3 regions of the Streptomyces sp. NPDC002133 genome follow, and region 3 is predicted to be linked to each of the others. Evidence: riboswitches for the same ligand, from Rfam matches in the RefSeq annotation. Region 3 holds a riboswitch; each other region holds the start of a gene.
What was found. Region 3 has a riboswitch for cobalamin ahead of cobN (cobaltochelatase subunit CobN). Riboswitches for the same ligand answer to the same signal wherever they lie in the genome.

Region 1: it holds a riboswitch for cobalamin, as region 3 does, so the genes downstream of both, ABT078_RS28175 (ribonucleoside-diphosphate reductase subunit alpha) here and cobN (cobaltochelatase subunit CobN) in region 3, are expected to answer to the same signal.
Region 2: it holds a riboswitch for cobalamin, as region 3 does, so the genes downstream of both, ABT078_RS08445 (cobalamin biosynthesis protein) here and cobN (cobaltochelatase subunit CobN) in region 3, are expected to answer to the same signal.

What each region holds. Positions count from the first base shown of each region.
Region 1 is NZ_JBEOXF010000037.1:29,591-34,148, reverse strand. Features, by position in the region: gene mctP (monocarboxylate uptake permease MctP) at 1-1,023, shown strand, start outside; gene ABT078_RS28180 (GNAT family N-acetyltransferase) at 1,157-1,669, shown strand; cobalamin riboswitch at 1,712-1,836, shown strand; gene ABT078_RS28175 (ribonucleoside-diphosphate reductase subunit alpha) at 1,968-4,346, shown strand; gene ABT078_RS28170 (ribonucleotide-diphosphate reductase subunit beta) at 4,346-4,558, shown strand, end outside.
Region 2 is NZ_JBEOXF010000005.1:64,295-68,852, forward strand. Features, by position in the region: gene ABT078_RS08430 (class II aldolase/adducin family protein) at 1-651, opposite strand, end outside; gene ABT078_RS08435 (inorganic phosphate transporter) at 918-2,141, shown strand; gene ABT078_RS08440 (hypothetical protein) at 2,158-2,388, shown strand; cobalamin riboswitch at 2,525-2,664, shown strand; gene ABT078_RS08445 (cobalamin biosynthesis protein) at 2,696-3,655, shown strand; gene ABT078_RS08450 (cobyric acid synthase) at 3,652-4,558, shown strand, end outside.
Region 3 is NZ_JBEOXF010000013.1:55,033-59,590, forward strand. Features, by position in the region: gene ABT078_RS16225 (precorrin-2 C(20)-methyltransferase) at 1-155, opposite strand, end outside; gene ABT078_RS16230 (precorrin-8X methylmutase) at 164-805, opposite strand; gene ABT078_RS16235 (ferredoxin-like domain-containing protein) at 802-2,079, opposite strand; cobalamin riboswitch at 2,157-2,293, shown strand; gene cobN (cobaltochelatase subunit CobN) at 2,331-4,558, shown strand, end outside.

The DNA of each region.
Region 1 (4,558 bases), on a different contig from region 3:
GACACGCTGATCTACATCGTGATCGCGGTCGCGATCATCTACATCCCGATCAAGCTCGGCGGTTTCGACGACATCTTCGCCAAGGCGGGCGACGCGTACGCGCAGATCAACCCTGCGACGGACAAGCCGCGAGGCGCGCTGGTGCCCGGGGAGCTGGGCCAGTGGGGTTACGCCACGCTGGCGCTCGGCTCGGCGCTCGCGCTCTTCATGTATCCGCACTCGATCACGGCGACGCTGTCCTCGCGCAGCCGTGAGGTGATCAGGCGCAACACGACGATCCTGCCGCTGTACTCGCTGATGCTGGGGCTGCTGGCGCTGCTCGGCTTCATGGCGATCGCTGCCGGGGTGAAGGTGACCAACGGTCAGCTCGCCATCCCGCAGCTGTTCGAGAACATGTTCCCCGACTGGTTCGCGGGTGTGGCCTTCGCGGCCATCGGCATCGGCGCGCTGGTGCCGGCAGCGATCATGTCGATCGCCGCGGCGAATCTCTTCACGCGGAACATCTACAAGGACTTCCTGAAGCCGGACGCGACACCTGCGCAGGAGACCAAGGTGTCGAAGCTGGTGTCGCTGCTGGTGAAGGTGGGTGCGCTGGCCTTCGTCCTGACAATGGACAAGACGGTCGCCATCAACTTCCAGCTGCTGGGCGGCATCTGGATCCTGCAGACCTTCCCGGCGCTGGTCGGCGGCCTCTTCACACGGTGGTTCCACCGCTGGGCGCTGATCGCGGGCTGGGCGGCCGGCATGCTGTACGGCACGATGGCGGCGTACGGGGTCGCGAGCCCCACGCAGAAGCACTTCGGTGGGTCGTCGGCGGAGATTCCCGGGATCGGGGAGATCGGCTACATCGGTCTGACGGCCTTTGTGCTGAACGTGGTGGTCACGGTCGTCCTGACGTTCGTGCTGCGTGCGGTGAAGGCGCCAGACGGGGTCGACGAGACGTCCCCGGAGGACTACACGGCGGACGCGGGGGACGCGGGTGTGAAGGCGGAGCTCCCCACGGTCGGCGCGAGCACGCACTGACCCACGGAAAGCTCTCGTCCGCGATCGGCGCAGGCTCGGTGAGCCTGCGCCGATCGCCGTCTCACGGCGGGGGCCTCTACGCGCGCCCGTGCGCGCCCGGGCCGACGTCGTCGCCGTGAGGAAGACTGCCGGCATGGACTTCATCATCAGGCGCGCGGAGCCCGCCGAGTACGAGACGCTCGGGGCGATCACGGCGGAGGCGTACCTCGGGGACGGGCTGCTCGACTTCGGGGAGGACGACGAGTACCTGCACACCTTGCGGGACGTGGCGGCGCGCGTCGAGGACGCCGAGGTACTGGTCGCCGTTGAGGCGCAGGGACGGGTGCTGGGCGGGGTGACCTTCGTCGTGTCCGGCGGCCCGTGGGCCGACATCGCCCGCGAGGGCGAGGCCGAGTTCCGGATGCTCGCCGTGGCCAGGGAGGGCCGCGGCAAGGGCGCCGGCGAGGCGCTCGTCCGGGCGTGCGTCGACCGGGCACTGGTCACCGACGGGTGCGTGCGGCTCGTCCTGTCCACGCAGCCCTCGATGCACACCGCGCACCGCATCTACGAGCGCCTGGGCTTCGTACGGACCCCCGAGCGGGACTGGGAGCCGGTCCCCGGGCTGGCCCTGCTGACGTACGCCCTGGAGCTCCGTCCGACGCCGTGACACAACATGTGGTGGGTGACGCAACTCCCCGCCCCCACATGTATGCTCATGCTCGCTGTCGCCGCAGGGGAATCCGGTGCGAACCCGGAACTGTCCCGCAATGGTGTGCCGGCGCGCATGTGTGCGCGCCTGCGAGTCCAAGGACCTGCCGACGGTGCGCCCGGACCGTCCGGCCCGGGTGCCCAAACGTCCGGGCCTCGCGGAAAAGGCCGGTGGACGCGGCGCACCTGCCCCCACAGGCGTGCGCCCGTGCCCCGAGCGCCCCGCCGGCCCCGAGCCGAGCGAGGGAGAGCACCCCGTGACCATCGCGCCGCCCGATCCTGCTTCAGTGCAGCGTGCAGACAAAGCCGATGGGCCAGGCACCGCGCTGCTGCGGACCCTGACCGGCCTCACCGCCGACCTCCCCGACACCGACCCGGGCCGGGTCGCCGCCGCCGCGCTCCGCGGCCGGCAGGCGGGCTCGGACGAGGCCGAGCTGCGGGATCTCGCGACCGAGGCGGCCGCGGGGCTGATCTCCGAGGACCCGGCGTACTCGCGGCTCGCGGCCCGGCTGCTGAGCCTCACCATCACGGAGGAGGCGACCTCACAGGGGGCGACCGCCTTCTCCGACTCCATCGCCGTGGGCCACCGCGAGGGCCTGATCGCAGACCGGACCGCCGCGTTCGTACGCACCCACTCCGCCCGGCTCGACGCGCTGATCGACGGCGCCGCGGACGACCGCTTCGGCTACTTCGGTCTGCGCACTCTCTACAGCCGCTACCTCCTGCGGCACCCGATCGCACGCAAGGTCATCGAGACGCCGCAGCAGTTCATGCTGCGCGTGGCCACCGGGCTCGCCGAGGACGACTCGGTCCGCGCCCTCGACGAAGTCGCCGCGCTCTACGGGCTGATGAGCCGGCTCGACTATCTGCCCTCGTCCCCCACGCTCTTCAACTCCGGCACCCGCCACCCGCAGATGTCGTCGTGCTATCTGCTGGATTCCCCGCTCGACGAGCTCGACTCCATCTACGACCGCTACCACCAGGTCGCGCGGCTCTCGAAGCACGCGGGCGGCATCGGCCTCTCGTACTCCCGTATCCGCTCCCGCGGTTCGCTGATCCGCGGCACCAACGGCCACTCCAACGGCATCGTGCCGTTCCTGCGGACCCTCGACTCGTCGGTCGCCGCCGTGAACCAGGGCGGCCGCCGCAAGGGCGCGGCCTGCGTCTACCTGGAGACCTGGCACGCGGACATCGAGGAGTTCCTGGAACTGCGCGACAACACGGGCGAGGAGGCGCGCCGTACGCACAACCTCAACCTCGCGCACTGGATCCCCGACGAGTTCATGCGCCGGGTGAACGGGGACGCCGACTGGTCCCTCTTCTCCCCGGCCGATGTGCCCGACCTCGTGGACCTGTGGGGCGACGACTTCGACGCCGCGTACCGGAAGGCGGAGTCGGCAGGCCTCGCCCGCAGGACCATTCCGGCACGCGACCTCTACGGCCGCATGATGCGCACCCTCGCGCAGACCGGCAACGGCTGGATGACCTTCAAGGACGCCTCCAACCGGACCGCCAACCAGACCGCCGAGCCCGGCACGGTCGTGCACTCCTCCAACCTCTGCACCGAGATCATCGAGGTCACGAACGACGGCGAGACGGCCGTCTGCAACCTCGGCTCGGTCAACCTGGGCGCCTTCGTCACCCCGGCCGGTGACATCGACTGGGAGCGGCTCGACGAGACCGTCCGCACGGCCGTGACCTTCCTCGATCGGGTCGTCGACATCAACTTCTACCCGACCGAGCAGGCGGGCCGCTCCAACGCCAGGTGGCGCCCGGTGGGCCTCGGCGCGATGGGCCTCCAGGACGTCTTCTTCAAGCTCCGGCTGCCCTTCGACTCGGCGGAGGCGAGGGCCCTCTCCACGCGCCTCTCCGAGCGGATCATGCTGGCGGCGTACGAGGCGTCGTGCGAACTCGCCGAGCGCAACGGCCCGCTGCCCGCCTGGGAGCGGACGCGCGCCGCGCGCGGAGTGCTGCACCCCGACCACTACGACGTCGAGCTCACCTGGCCCGAGCGCTGGGCGGCGCTGCGCGGGCGGATCGCGACCAGCGGCATGCGCAACTCCCTCCTCCTCGCGATCGCGCCGACCGCGACCATCGCTTCGATCGCGGGCGTGTACGAGTGCATCGAGCCCCAGGTCTCCAATCTCTTCAAGCGCGAGACGCTGTCCGGTGAGTTCCTGCAGGTCAACTCCTATCTGGTGGACGACCTGAAGAAGCTCGGCGTCTGGGACGCGCAGACCCGGGAGGCGCTGCGCGACTCCAGCGGCTCGGTGCAGGGCCTCAACTGGATCCCGGCGGACGTGCGGGAGCTGTACCGCACGGCGTGGGAGATCCCGCAGCGCGGCCTGATCGACATGGCCGCGGCCCGCACCCCGTTCCTGGACCAGTCGCAGTCGCTGAACCTCTTCATGGAGACGCCGACCATCGGCAAGCTCAGCTCGATGTACGCGTACGCCTGGAAGCAGGGCCTGAAGACGACGTACTACCTGCGCTCCCGCCCGGCGACCCGCATCGCCCGCGCCGCATCCGGCGCGAAGCCGGTGGCCACCACCGTCCCCCAGCAGCAGGCCGCCCCCGACGCCGACGCGATCGCCTGCTCCCTTGAGAACCCCGAGTCCTGCGAGGCCTGCCAGTAATGTCCCACCCGTCGCCCGCCCCCCACCCCTCGACGACGGCGCTTCGCGCCGACACCTCCCGGATTCCGAAGAATCTGCTGGACCCGGGCTTCGAACTGACGCTCCGTCCGATGCGCTACCCGGACTTCTACGAGCGCTACCGGGACGCCATCAAGAACACCTGGACCGTGGAGGAGGTCGACCTCCACTCCGACGTCGCCGACCTCGCCAAG
Region 2 (4,558 bases), on a different contig from region 3:
GACGGAGCTCGCGGTGAGCCAGACCCGGCACATCCACTCCAGCTGGGCCGTCCGGTCGTATGCCTGGTCGAGCGAGGCTCCGTACGTGACGGTCCCGTGGTTCCGGAGGAGACAGCCCGTGCGGTCCGTGAGGGCCCGGAGCATGTTCGAGGCCAGCTCGTCCGTCCCGTAGAGGGCGTACGGGGCGACACGGACGGGGCCGCCGAGGGCCGCAGCCATGTAGTGGATCAGCGGCAGCTCGGTGACCAGGGTGGAGACGGCGGTGGCGTGCACGGCATGGGTGTGCACGACGGCCGTCGCGTCCGTGGCGCGGTAGATCTCCAGATGCAGCGGCAGCTCGCTGGTGGGGGTGAGCTCGCCGAGCAGCTGCCGCCCGTCGAGGCCGACGGCGACGGGGGCATGCGCGCCGAGCCGGTCGTAGGGCACTCCGCTCGGGGTGACCAGGACCAGCTCGCCGTCGTCCGTGGAGACCCGTACGGAGACATTGCCCGAGGTCCCGACGACGAGTCCGTCCACCGCGGTTCTGAGGGCGGTGGCCACGAGGTCCGCCCAGGCGTGCCCGACCACGTCCTGCCGCTGGTCCTGCCGCTGCTCGCGTCGCTGGTCGTTCCGCTGGTCCCGCCCCGGTGCCTGTCCCTGCTGCCTGGTCATGCGGTGATCCTTTCAGGGCATGCGACGCGAGCAGCGGCAGGAGCCCTCCGAGCGGCCGGGAGTGACCAGGATCTCCTCGGCGGATCGGCGGCCCGGCTGCTCGCCCGCGAAACGCTGCAATGGACCGGTTTCTTCCACTCCTTCCCTTTGCAGGCGGAGTGGGCACATCCCCTTGGGACACCGCACCGCCCGCCTCAGTTCACCTTCCGTTCATCCAGGTTGCCTACGGTCGGCGAGCCACTGACATCCAAAAGAAGCCTGGGTAAATGGAAAACATCACGCTTCTGCTCGGGATCGTGATCGTCACCGCTCTCGTGTTCGATTTCACGAACGGTTTCCACGACACAGCCAACGCGATGGCGACGACCATCTCGACAGGCGCGCTCAAGCCCAAGACGGCGGTGGCCATGTCCGCCGTGCTGAATCTTGTCGGCGCATTCCTGTCCGTTGAGGTCGCCAAGACGATCTCCGGCGGGATCATCAACGAAGAAGGCATACGCACCGAAGTGATCTTCGCGGCGCTCGTCGGCGCCATTCTGTGGAACCTCTTCACCTGGCTGCTGGGCCTGCCGTCCAGCTCCTCGCACGCACTCTTCGGCGGTCTCATCGGCGCCGCCGTGATGTCCGCCGGTTTCTCCGCCGTCAACGGCGGGACCATCGTCACCAAGGTCCTGATCCCGGCCGTCGCCGCGCCGCTCGTGGCGGGCCTCGCGGCGCTCTTCGCGACGAAGCTGACGTACAGGATCGGCGCCAAGGCCGACGACAAGGCCACGTCCAAGGGCTTCCGCGCCGGCCAGATCGCCTCGGCCGGACTCGTCTCCCTCGCCCACGGCACCAACGACGCGCAGAAGACCATGGGTGTCATCACCCTGGCCCTGGTCACCGGCGGCGTCCTCGCCCCCGGCTCGAACCCCCCGATGTGGGTCATCGTTTCCGCCGGTGTGGCGATCGCCCTCGGTACGTACCTGGGCGGCTGGCGCATCATCCGCACCATGGGCAAGGGCCTGACCGATCTCCAGCCGCAGCAGGGCTTCGCCGCCCAGACCAGCGCCGCGACGGTGATCCTGGCCTCCTCGCACCTCGGCTTCTCGCTCTCCACCACCCAGTCCTGCTCCGGCGCCGTGATGGGCGCGGGCCTCGGCCGCAAGGGCGGCGTGGTCCGCTGGTCCACCGCCACCCGGATGTTCGTCGCCTGGGGTCTGACACTGCCGGCCGCCGCGGCCGTGGGCGCCGCCGCCGAGTTCCTGGCCGGCCAGGGCGCCTGGGGCATCGCCGCCGTCGCGCTGCTGCTGATCGCGGGCTCGGGTGTGATCTGGTCGCTCTCGCGCCGCAAGCCGGTCGACCACACCAATGTCACCGACGACGAGACCGGCGCGAACGGCACCGAGGCCGGGGCCGGTTCGCTGGACGGTCTCAAGGTCACCATCCCCGCGCCGGCCGCTCCCGCGGCCGGCGGTGAGCCCGCCCCCGCACCCGCCGCCACGGTGTAAGGAAGTAACGAACAGCATGAAGATCGACTGGGCAGCTCTCGGCTCCGTCTTCGGCGTGAGCCTCGTCGTCACCGTCGCCCTGGTGGGCCTGTTCACCCTGGGCATCGTGGGCCTCGCCAAGCAGCAAGCCGCCTCCGCGCAGGGTGGTTCGGGCGGTTCCGCGGCCCTCGCCCGCACGGGCGCCTACGCCTGCTTCGCGCTGTGCGCCGGGGCCGTGGCGTACGGGATCCATCTGATCGTCGTCTGACAGCCGGCGCATTCTCGTCACAGGGGCCGGACACACCTTCGAGTGCGTCCGGCCCCTGTCGTACGTCGGACTCGCGGCAGGACACCGCTGTGGGACTGCGCACACTGTCCCGCCGCAGGTCAAGGGCGAGTTGACGGGTGTTCGCGGCCGTGGTGGACTTCCGGAGCCATTTACGGCGGCAGCAGAGGAAGCCGGTGCGAATCCGGCGCGGTCCCGCCACTGTCACGGGTGCACTCCACTCCCGGAGCCAGGAACTCTCACCGCCGGTCACGTCGAGCCAGGGCGCGGACCCTGAGTGAGGACGAACATGCGTGCAGAGCGGACCTTTGCATGCGGTGCAGCTGCCGGACTCGCCGGCGACCTGCTCTTCGGCGATCCGCGCCGAGGACATCCGGTCGCCGCGTTCGGCCGGGCCGCCGCTGCCGTCGAACGGGTGCTGTGGCGCGACCACCGCGGCTGGGGCGCCGTGCACACCGTCGTGTGCGCCGGGGGCGCGATCGCGGCGGGTGCGCTGGCCGCTGCTTCCGTGCGCCGTTCCCGTACGGCGTCCATCGCGCTGACCGCCGCGGCCACCTGGGCCGTCGTCGGCGGTACGTCGCTGGGGCGGGAGGCCCGGGCGATCGGCGGGGCGCTGGCGGCCGGCGACATCGAGGTCGCCCGGGAGCGGCTGCCGCATCTGTGCGGGCGCGACCCTCAAGCGCTGGACGGCCCAGGGATCGCCCGCGCGGTCGTCGAGTCCGTCGCCGAGAACACCTCCGACGCCGTCGTCGGCGCACTCGTGTGGGGTGCGCTCGGCGGAGTTCCCGGGCTGGTGGGCTTCCGTGCCGTGAACACGCTGGACGCGATGGTGGGTCACAAGTCGCCACGCCACCGCCGGTACGGCTGGGCCTCGGCGCGGCTCGACGACGCCGCCGGCTGGCCTGGCGCCCGCCTCACCGCCGCACTCGCGGTGCTCGCCGGCGGCGACCCCCGCGGTGCCGTACGGGCCTGGCGCGCCGACGCCGCGAAGCACCCGAGCCCCAACGCGGGCCCGGTGGAGGCGTCGTTCGCGGGGGCGCTCGGCGTACGGCTCGGCGGCACGCTGTCGTACGCCGGACGGGTCGAGCACCGCCCCGTGCTCAACAGCGGCGGCCGGGCCGTCGAGGTCACGGACATCGAGCGTGCGGTGCGGCTGTCGAGGCGCGTGGGGCTGCTGGCACTCGTGGCGTGCGCGGGCGCGCGGGCGGCCGCCGGGGCCCTGAAGGGGATGAAGGGGAGGCGTGCATGAGCGGGCGCGGACTGCTGGTCGCCGGAACCACGTCGGACGCCGGCAAGAGCGTCGTCACGGCCGGGATCTGCCGGTGGCTGGTGCGCCAGGGCGTGAAGGTCGCGCCTTTCAAGGGACAGAACATGTCCCTCAACTCCTTTGTGACCCGCGAGGGTGCGGAGATCGGCCGGGCGCAGGCCATGCAGGCGCAGGCGGCGCGCGTGGAGCCGTCGGCGCTGATGAACCCGGTGCTGCTGAAACCCGGCAGCGACCGCTCCAGCCAGGTCGTCCTGATGGGCAGGCCGGTGGGCGAACTGAGCGCGCGCGGCTACCACGGGGGCAGGCAGCAGGCACTCTTCGAGCCGGTCATGGAGTGCCTGGAGAAGTTGCGGAGCACGTACGACGCCGTCATCTGCGAGGGCGCGGGCAGCCCCGCCGAGATCAACCTGCGCCGCACCGACATCGTCAACATGGGCATCGCACGGGCCGCGCGTTTCCCGGTGCTGGTGGTCGGGGACATCGACCGGGGCGGGGTCTTCGCGCAGTTCTTCGGTACGACGGCGCTGCTCGCCCGGGAGGACCAGGAGCTGATCGCGGGCTACCTCGTCAACAAGTTCCGGGGCGATGTGACGCTGCTGGAACCGGGGTTGGACATGCTGCACGGGCTGACCGGCCGGCGGACGTACGGCGTCCTGCCGTACGCGCACGGCCTCGGCATCGACGAGGAGGACGGGCTGCGCGTGTCCCTGCGGGGCGCGGTCAGGGAGTCCGTGGTCGCCCCGCCGGCCGGTGAGGACGTGCTGCGGGTCGCGGTGTGCGCGGTGCCTCTGATGTCCAACTTCACCGACGTGGACGCGCTGGCTGCCGAACCCGGCGTGGTCGTGCGCTTCGTGGACCGCGCCGAGGAGTTGGTGGACGCCGACC
Region 3 (4,558 bases):
TGCCTCGCGACGATCGAGCGGGCGATGGAACGGCCGTGCCGGGCGCTGTGATACGCGACGACGTCCGCCTCCGCGACGACTTCGGCCGCGCGCAGGGTCATCAGGGACGGGTCGCCGGGACCGAGCCCCACTCCGTACAGCTTCCCGGTCGTCATCCCGCTGCTCATTCCGCCTCACTCGCTATCGCGTTGATCGCCGCCGCGGCCATGGCGCTTCCGCCGCGCCGCCCGCGTACCACGAGGTGTTCGATGCCGCTGTTGTGCCCGGCGAGCGCTTCCTTGGACTCGGCGGCGCCTATGAAGCCGACCGGGACGCCGATGACGGCCGCCGGACGGGGCGCGCCCTCCTCGATCATCTCCAGGAGCCGGAAGAGTGCGGTGGGCGCGTTGCCCACGGCGACGACCGAGCCTTCGAGGCGGTCGCGCCACAGTTCGAGGGCAGCGGCGCTCCGGGTCGTTCCGAGCTCGGCGGCGAGTGCCGGCACGGACGGGTCGGAGAGCGTGCAGATCACCTCGTTGTCGGCGGGCAGCCGCTTGCGGGTGACGCCGCTGGCGACCATCCGGGCGTCGCACAGGATGGGTGCGCCGGCGCGCAGGGCCTCGCGGGCGCGGGCCACCACGGCGTGCGAGTAGGCGAGATCGCGGACGAGGTCGACCATGCCGCAGGCGTGGATCATCCGCACCGCGACCTGGCTGACGTCGGCCGGGAGCGCGGAGAGGTCGGCCTCGGCGCGGATGGTGGCAAAGGACTGGCGGTAGATCTCCGCGCCGTCCTTCTCGTAGTCGAACACGGTGCTGTCGCTCATTTCCTCGTACGTGACGCCGCCGTCACGGCGTCGGCCAGTGCAGTTCGGGTGACGGGCGAGCCGTTCACCTCGTAGCGGTCGCCGCCCGTCGCAACCACGTCCACGTACGCCCCGTGGGGATGCCCGCAGCGCCGCTCGCAGCCGGACCAGTACACGGGCAGGCCGCCGCCCCGGCCGCCCGGCGCCGCGTCCGCCCGTACGTCGGACAGGGACTTGGCGCACCCGGGCCGGCCGGTGCAGGCGCCGACGCCGTACCAGGCGGAGTCGGGGCCGGTGACGAACCCCGCCCGCGTGAGTGCGGCGAGCCGCGCATCGGCCGCGTCGCGATCCGCGAAGCCGGGCACGACGACCCCGCGCCACGGAGTGAGCCGTACCTCGCCCCCGGGCGCGGGCAGCAGCGCCCGCACCTGGCGGACGGTGAGCCGTCCGAGCGGCGCTCCGACCGACAGCGCCCAGCCTTCGGCCCCTTGGGCGACCCCGGGGAGGGGGCCCGCGGGATGTCCGTCCTCGAGCGCCGGACGGGCTCCGAACGGGAAGAGCTCCGCCGCGACACCCGCCGCCTCCAGATACGCCCCCAACGCCACGTCCCGACCCGCGGGCAGCTCCCGCACCCGCCACGCCCCCGTGCCCGCCGCGTTCGCCGCGGCGAGGAACGCCTCGGCCGCGGCGAGGGCGGCACGCGGTGCGTCAGCGGTGCGGACGCGGAAGGCCTGCGGCCCGACGCGCAGGACCGCCGCACCTCCCGGCTCTGCGAGCAAGGTCACATCCGCACCGAGCCCCGCCACATCCCCGCGCCCGTCGTCCAGCGCGAACAGGAAACGCCCCGAAAGCCCGGCCGCCCAGTCGCTCGCGCACAGCAGTTCGTCCAGTTCGCGTGCCCACAACTGCACGTCGGCACAGCCGAGTCCGTCGAGTCCGGCGAGCGGCGACGCCACCACGTTCCGTACCCGCTCATGGCTGTCGGAGGGAAGCAGCCCGGTCTTCCGGAGCAGCGCTGCGAGTTCTGCCCCGCAGCCCTCGCCGAGGCCGCGCAGCTCCACGTTCCCGCGCGAGGTGATGCTCAGCGCACCGTCGCCCAGCGCCTCCGCGGACGCGGCCAGGACATCGACCTGACGAGCTGTCAGAACACCTGCGGGTACCCGGAGTCGGGCCAGTCCGCCGTCGTCGGCCGTATGCAGCCGCAACGCACCCGGGCAGGCATCGCCTCGGTCCCGTATGCGGGTTTCGCCCCGGTCCGGGGGTGTTGGTGGTGTCGGCGGCATGGCGGCGAGCATACCCACGTCCTTCCCACGTCCCCGCCCGCGTCCTTCGAGCTCCTCCGAGGTGACCGCCCCGGCGGCAGCGGGCAGCCTCTACTATGCAGACGGCACAGGGTCCCAGGACCCTAGGGAGGAAGCCCGGTGAGAATCCGGCGCGGTCCCGCCACTGTGAACCGGGCCTCGACACGGAGGCCGGGTGAGTCAGGAACTCCCGCCGACGACGACCACCCGGGGCGCGGAAACCCCGAGGAAGGCCTGCGCACGCGATGACGCACGCGACGACGCCCCTGGCGACGCCCACGATCCTGCTGCTGTCGACCTCCGACACGGACCTGCTCAGCGCCCGCGCGGCCGCAGGCCCGGTCGACTACCGCTTCGCCAACCCCTCCCGCCTTGCGCAGGAGGAGCTGCCCGGGCTGCTCGACGGCACGGACCTCGTCGTCGTACGCCTCCTCGGTGGTATCCGTGCCTGGCAGGAGGGGATCGACGCCCTGCTCGCGCAGGAGCGGCCCGTGGTGGTCCTCACCGGCGAACAGGCCCCCGACGCTCAGCTGATGGAGGCCTCCACCGTCCCCATCGGCATCGCGGCCGAGGCGCACGCCTACCTCGCGCACGGCGGGCCGGCCAACCTGGAGCAGCTCGCCCGGTTCCTCTCCGACACGGTCCTGCTCACCGGCCACGGCTTCGAGCCGCCGGCGCCCGCCCCCACCTGGGGCCCCCTCGACCGCACCCCGCGCAGCACGACCGGCCCCACGGTCGCGGTCCTCTACTATCGCGCCCACCACATGAGCGGCAACACCGCCTTCGTCGGCGCCCTGTGCGACGCCGTCGAGGACGCGGGCGGTCAGGCCCTTCCCCTCTACGTCGCCTCGCTCCGCGCCCCCGAACCCGAGCTGCTGGACCGGCTCCGAGGCGCCGACGTCATCGTCACCACCGTCCTCGCCGCGGGCGGCACCAGGCCCGCCGAGGCACAGGCCGGCGGCGACGACGAGTCCTGGGACGCGGGCGCGCTCGCCGCGCTCGACGTGCCCGTCCTGCAGGCGCTGTGCCTGACCGGGTCGCGCAGCACGTGGGAGGAGAGCGACGAGGGCCTGTCCCCGCTGGACGCCGCGAGCCAGGTCGCGGTCCCCGAGTTCGACGGCCGCCTCATCACCGTCCCGTTCTCCTTCAAGGAGATCGACGAGGACGGCCTGCCCGCGTACGTCGCCGACGCCGAGCGCGCGGCCCGCGTCGCCGGGATCGCCGTACGGCACGCGCGGCTGCGCCACATCCCGAACGCCGACAAGCGCCTCGCGCTCGTCCTGTCCGCGTACCCGACGAAGCACTCCCGCATCGGCAACGCCGTCGGCCTCGACACCCCCGCGTCCGCCGTCGCCCTGCTGCGCCGGCTCCGCGACGAGGGCTACGACTTCGGCACGGAGGAGATCCCCGGCCTTGTCTCCGGCGACGGCGACGAGCTGATCCACGCGCTCATCGAGGCGGGCGGCCACGACCGGGACTGGCTCACCGACGAACAGCTCGCCCGCAACCCGGTCCGTATCCCGGCGGACGACTACAGGCGCTGGTACGCCAGGCTCCCGCAGGAGCTGCGCGAGCACGTGGAGCAGCACTGGGGCCCGGCGCCGGGCGAGATGTTCCTGGACCGCTCCCGCAACCCGGAGGGCGACATCGTGCTGGCCGCCCTGCGGCGCGGCAACCTGCTGATCCTCATCCAGCCCCCGCGCGGCTTCGGTGAGAACCCGATCGCGATCTACCACGACCCCGATCTGCCGCCCTCGCACCACTACCTCGCCGCCTACCGCTGGATCGCGGCCGCGGAGGACGACGGCGGCTTCGGCGCCGACGCGATGATCCACCTCGGCAAGCACGGCAACCTGGAGTGGCTGCCCGGCAAGAACGCCGGCCTGTCCGCCGCCTGCGCGCCCGACGCGGCGCTCGGCGACCTGCCGCTCGTCTATCCGTTCCTGGTCAACGACCCGGGCGAGGGCACCCAGGCCAAGCGCCGGGCGCACGCCACGCTCATCGACCATCTCGTGCCGCCGATGGCCCGCGCCGACTCGTACGGCGACATCGCACGCCTGGAGCAACTGCTCGACGAGTACGCGCAGATCTCCTCCATGGACCCGGCGAAGCTGCCCGCCATCCGGGCCCAGATCTGGACGCTGATCCAGGCCGCCAGGCTCGACCACGACCTCGGCCTGGACGACCGCCCCGACGACGACGGCTTCGACGACTTCCTGCTCCACGTCGACGGCTGGCTGTGCGAGGTCAAGGACGCTCAGATCCGCGACGGTCTGCACGTACTCGGCGGCGCGCCGACCGGCCCCGAGCGGGTCAACCTGGTCCTCTCGATCCTGCGCGCCCGCCAGATCTGGGGCGGCACCCAGGCCCTGCCCGGACTGCGCGAGGCCCTCGGCCTCGACGAGTCCGCCGCGACCCGCACGACCGCCGACGAGGCGGAGGCCACGGCCCGCGCGCTGGTCGAGGCGATGGA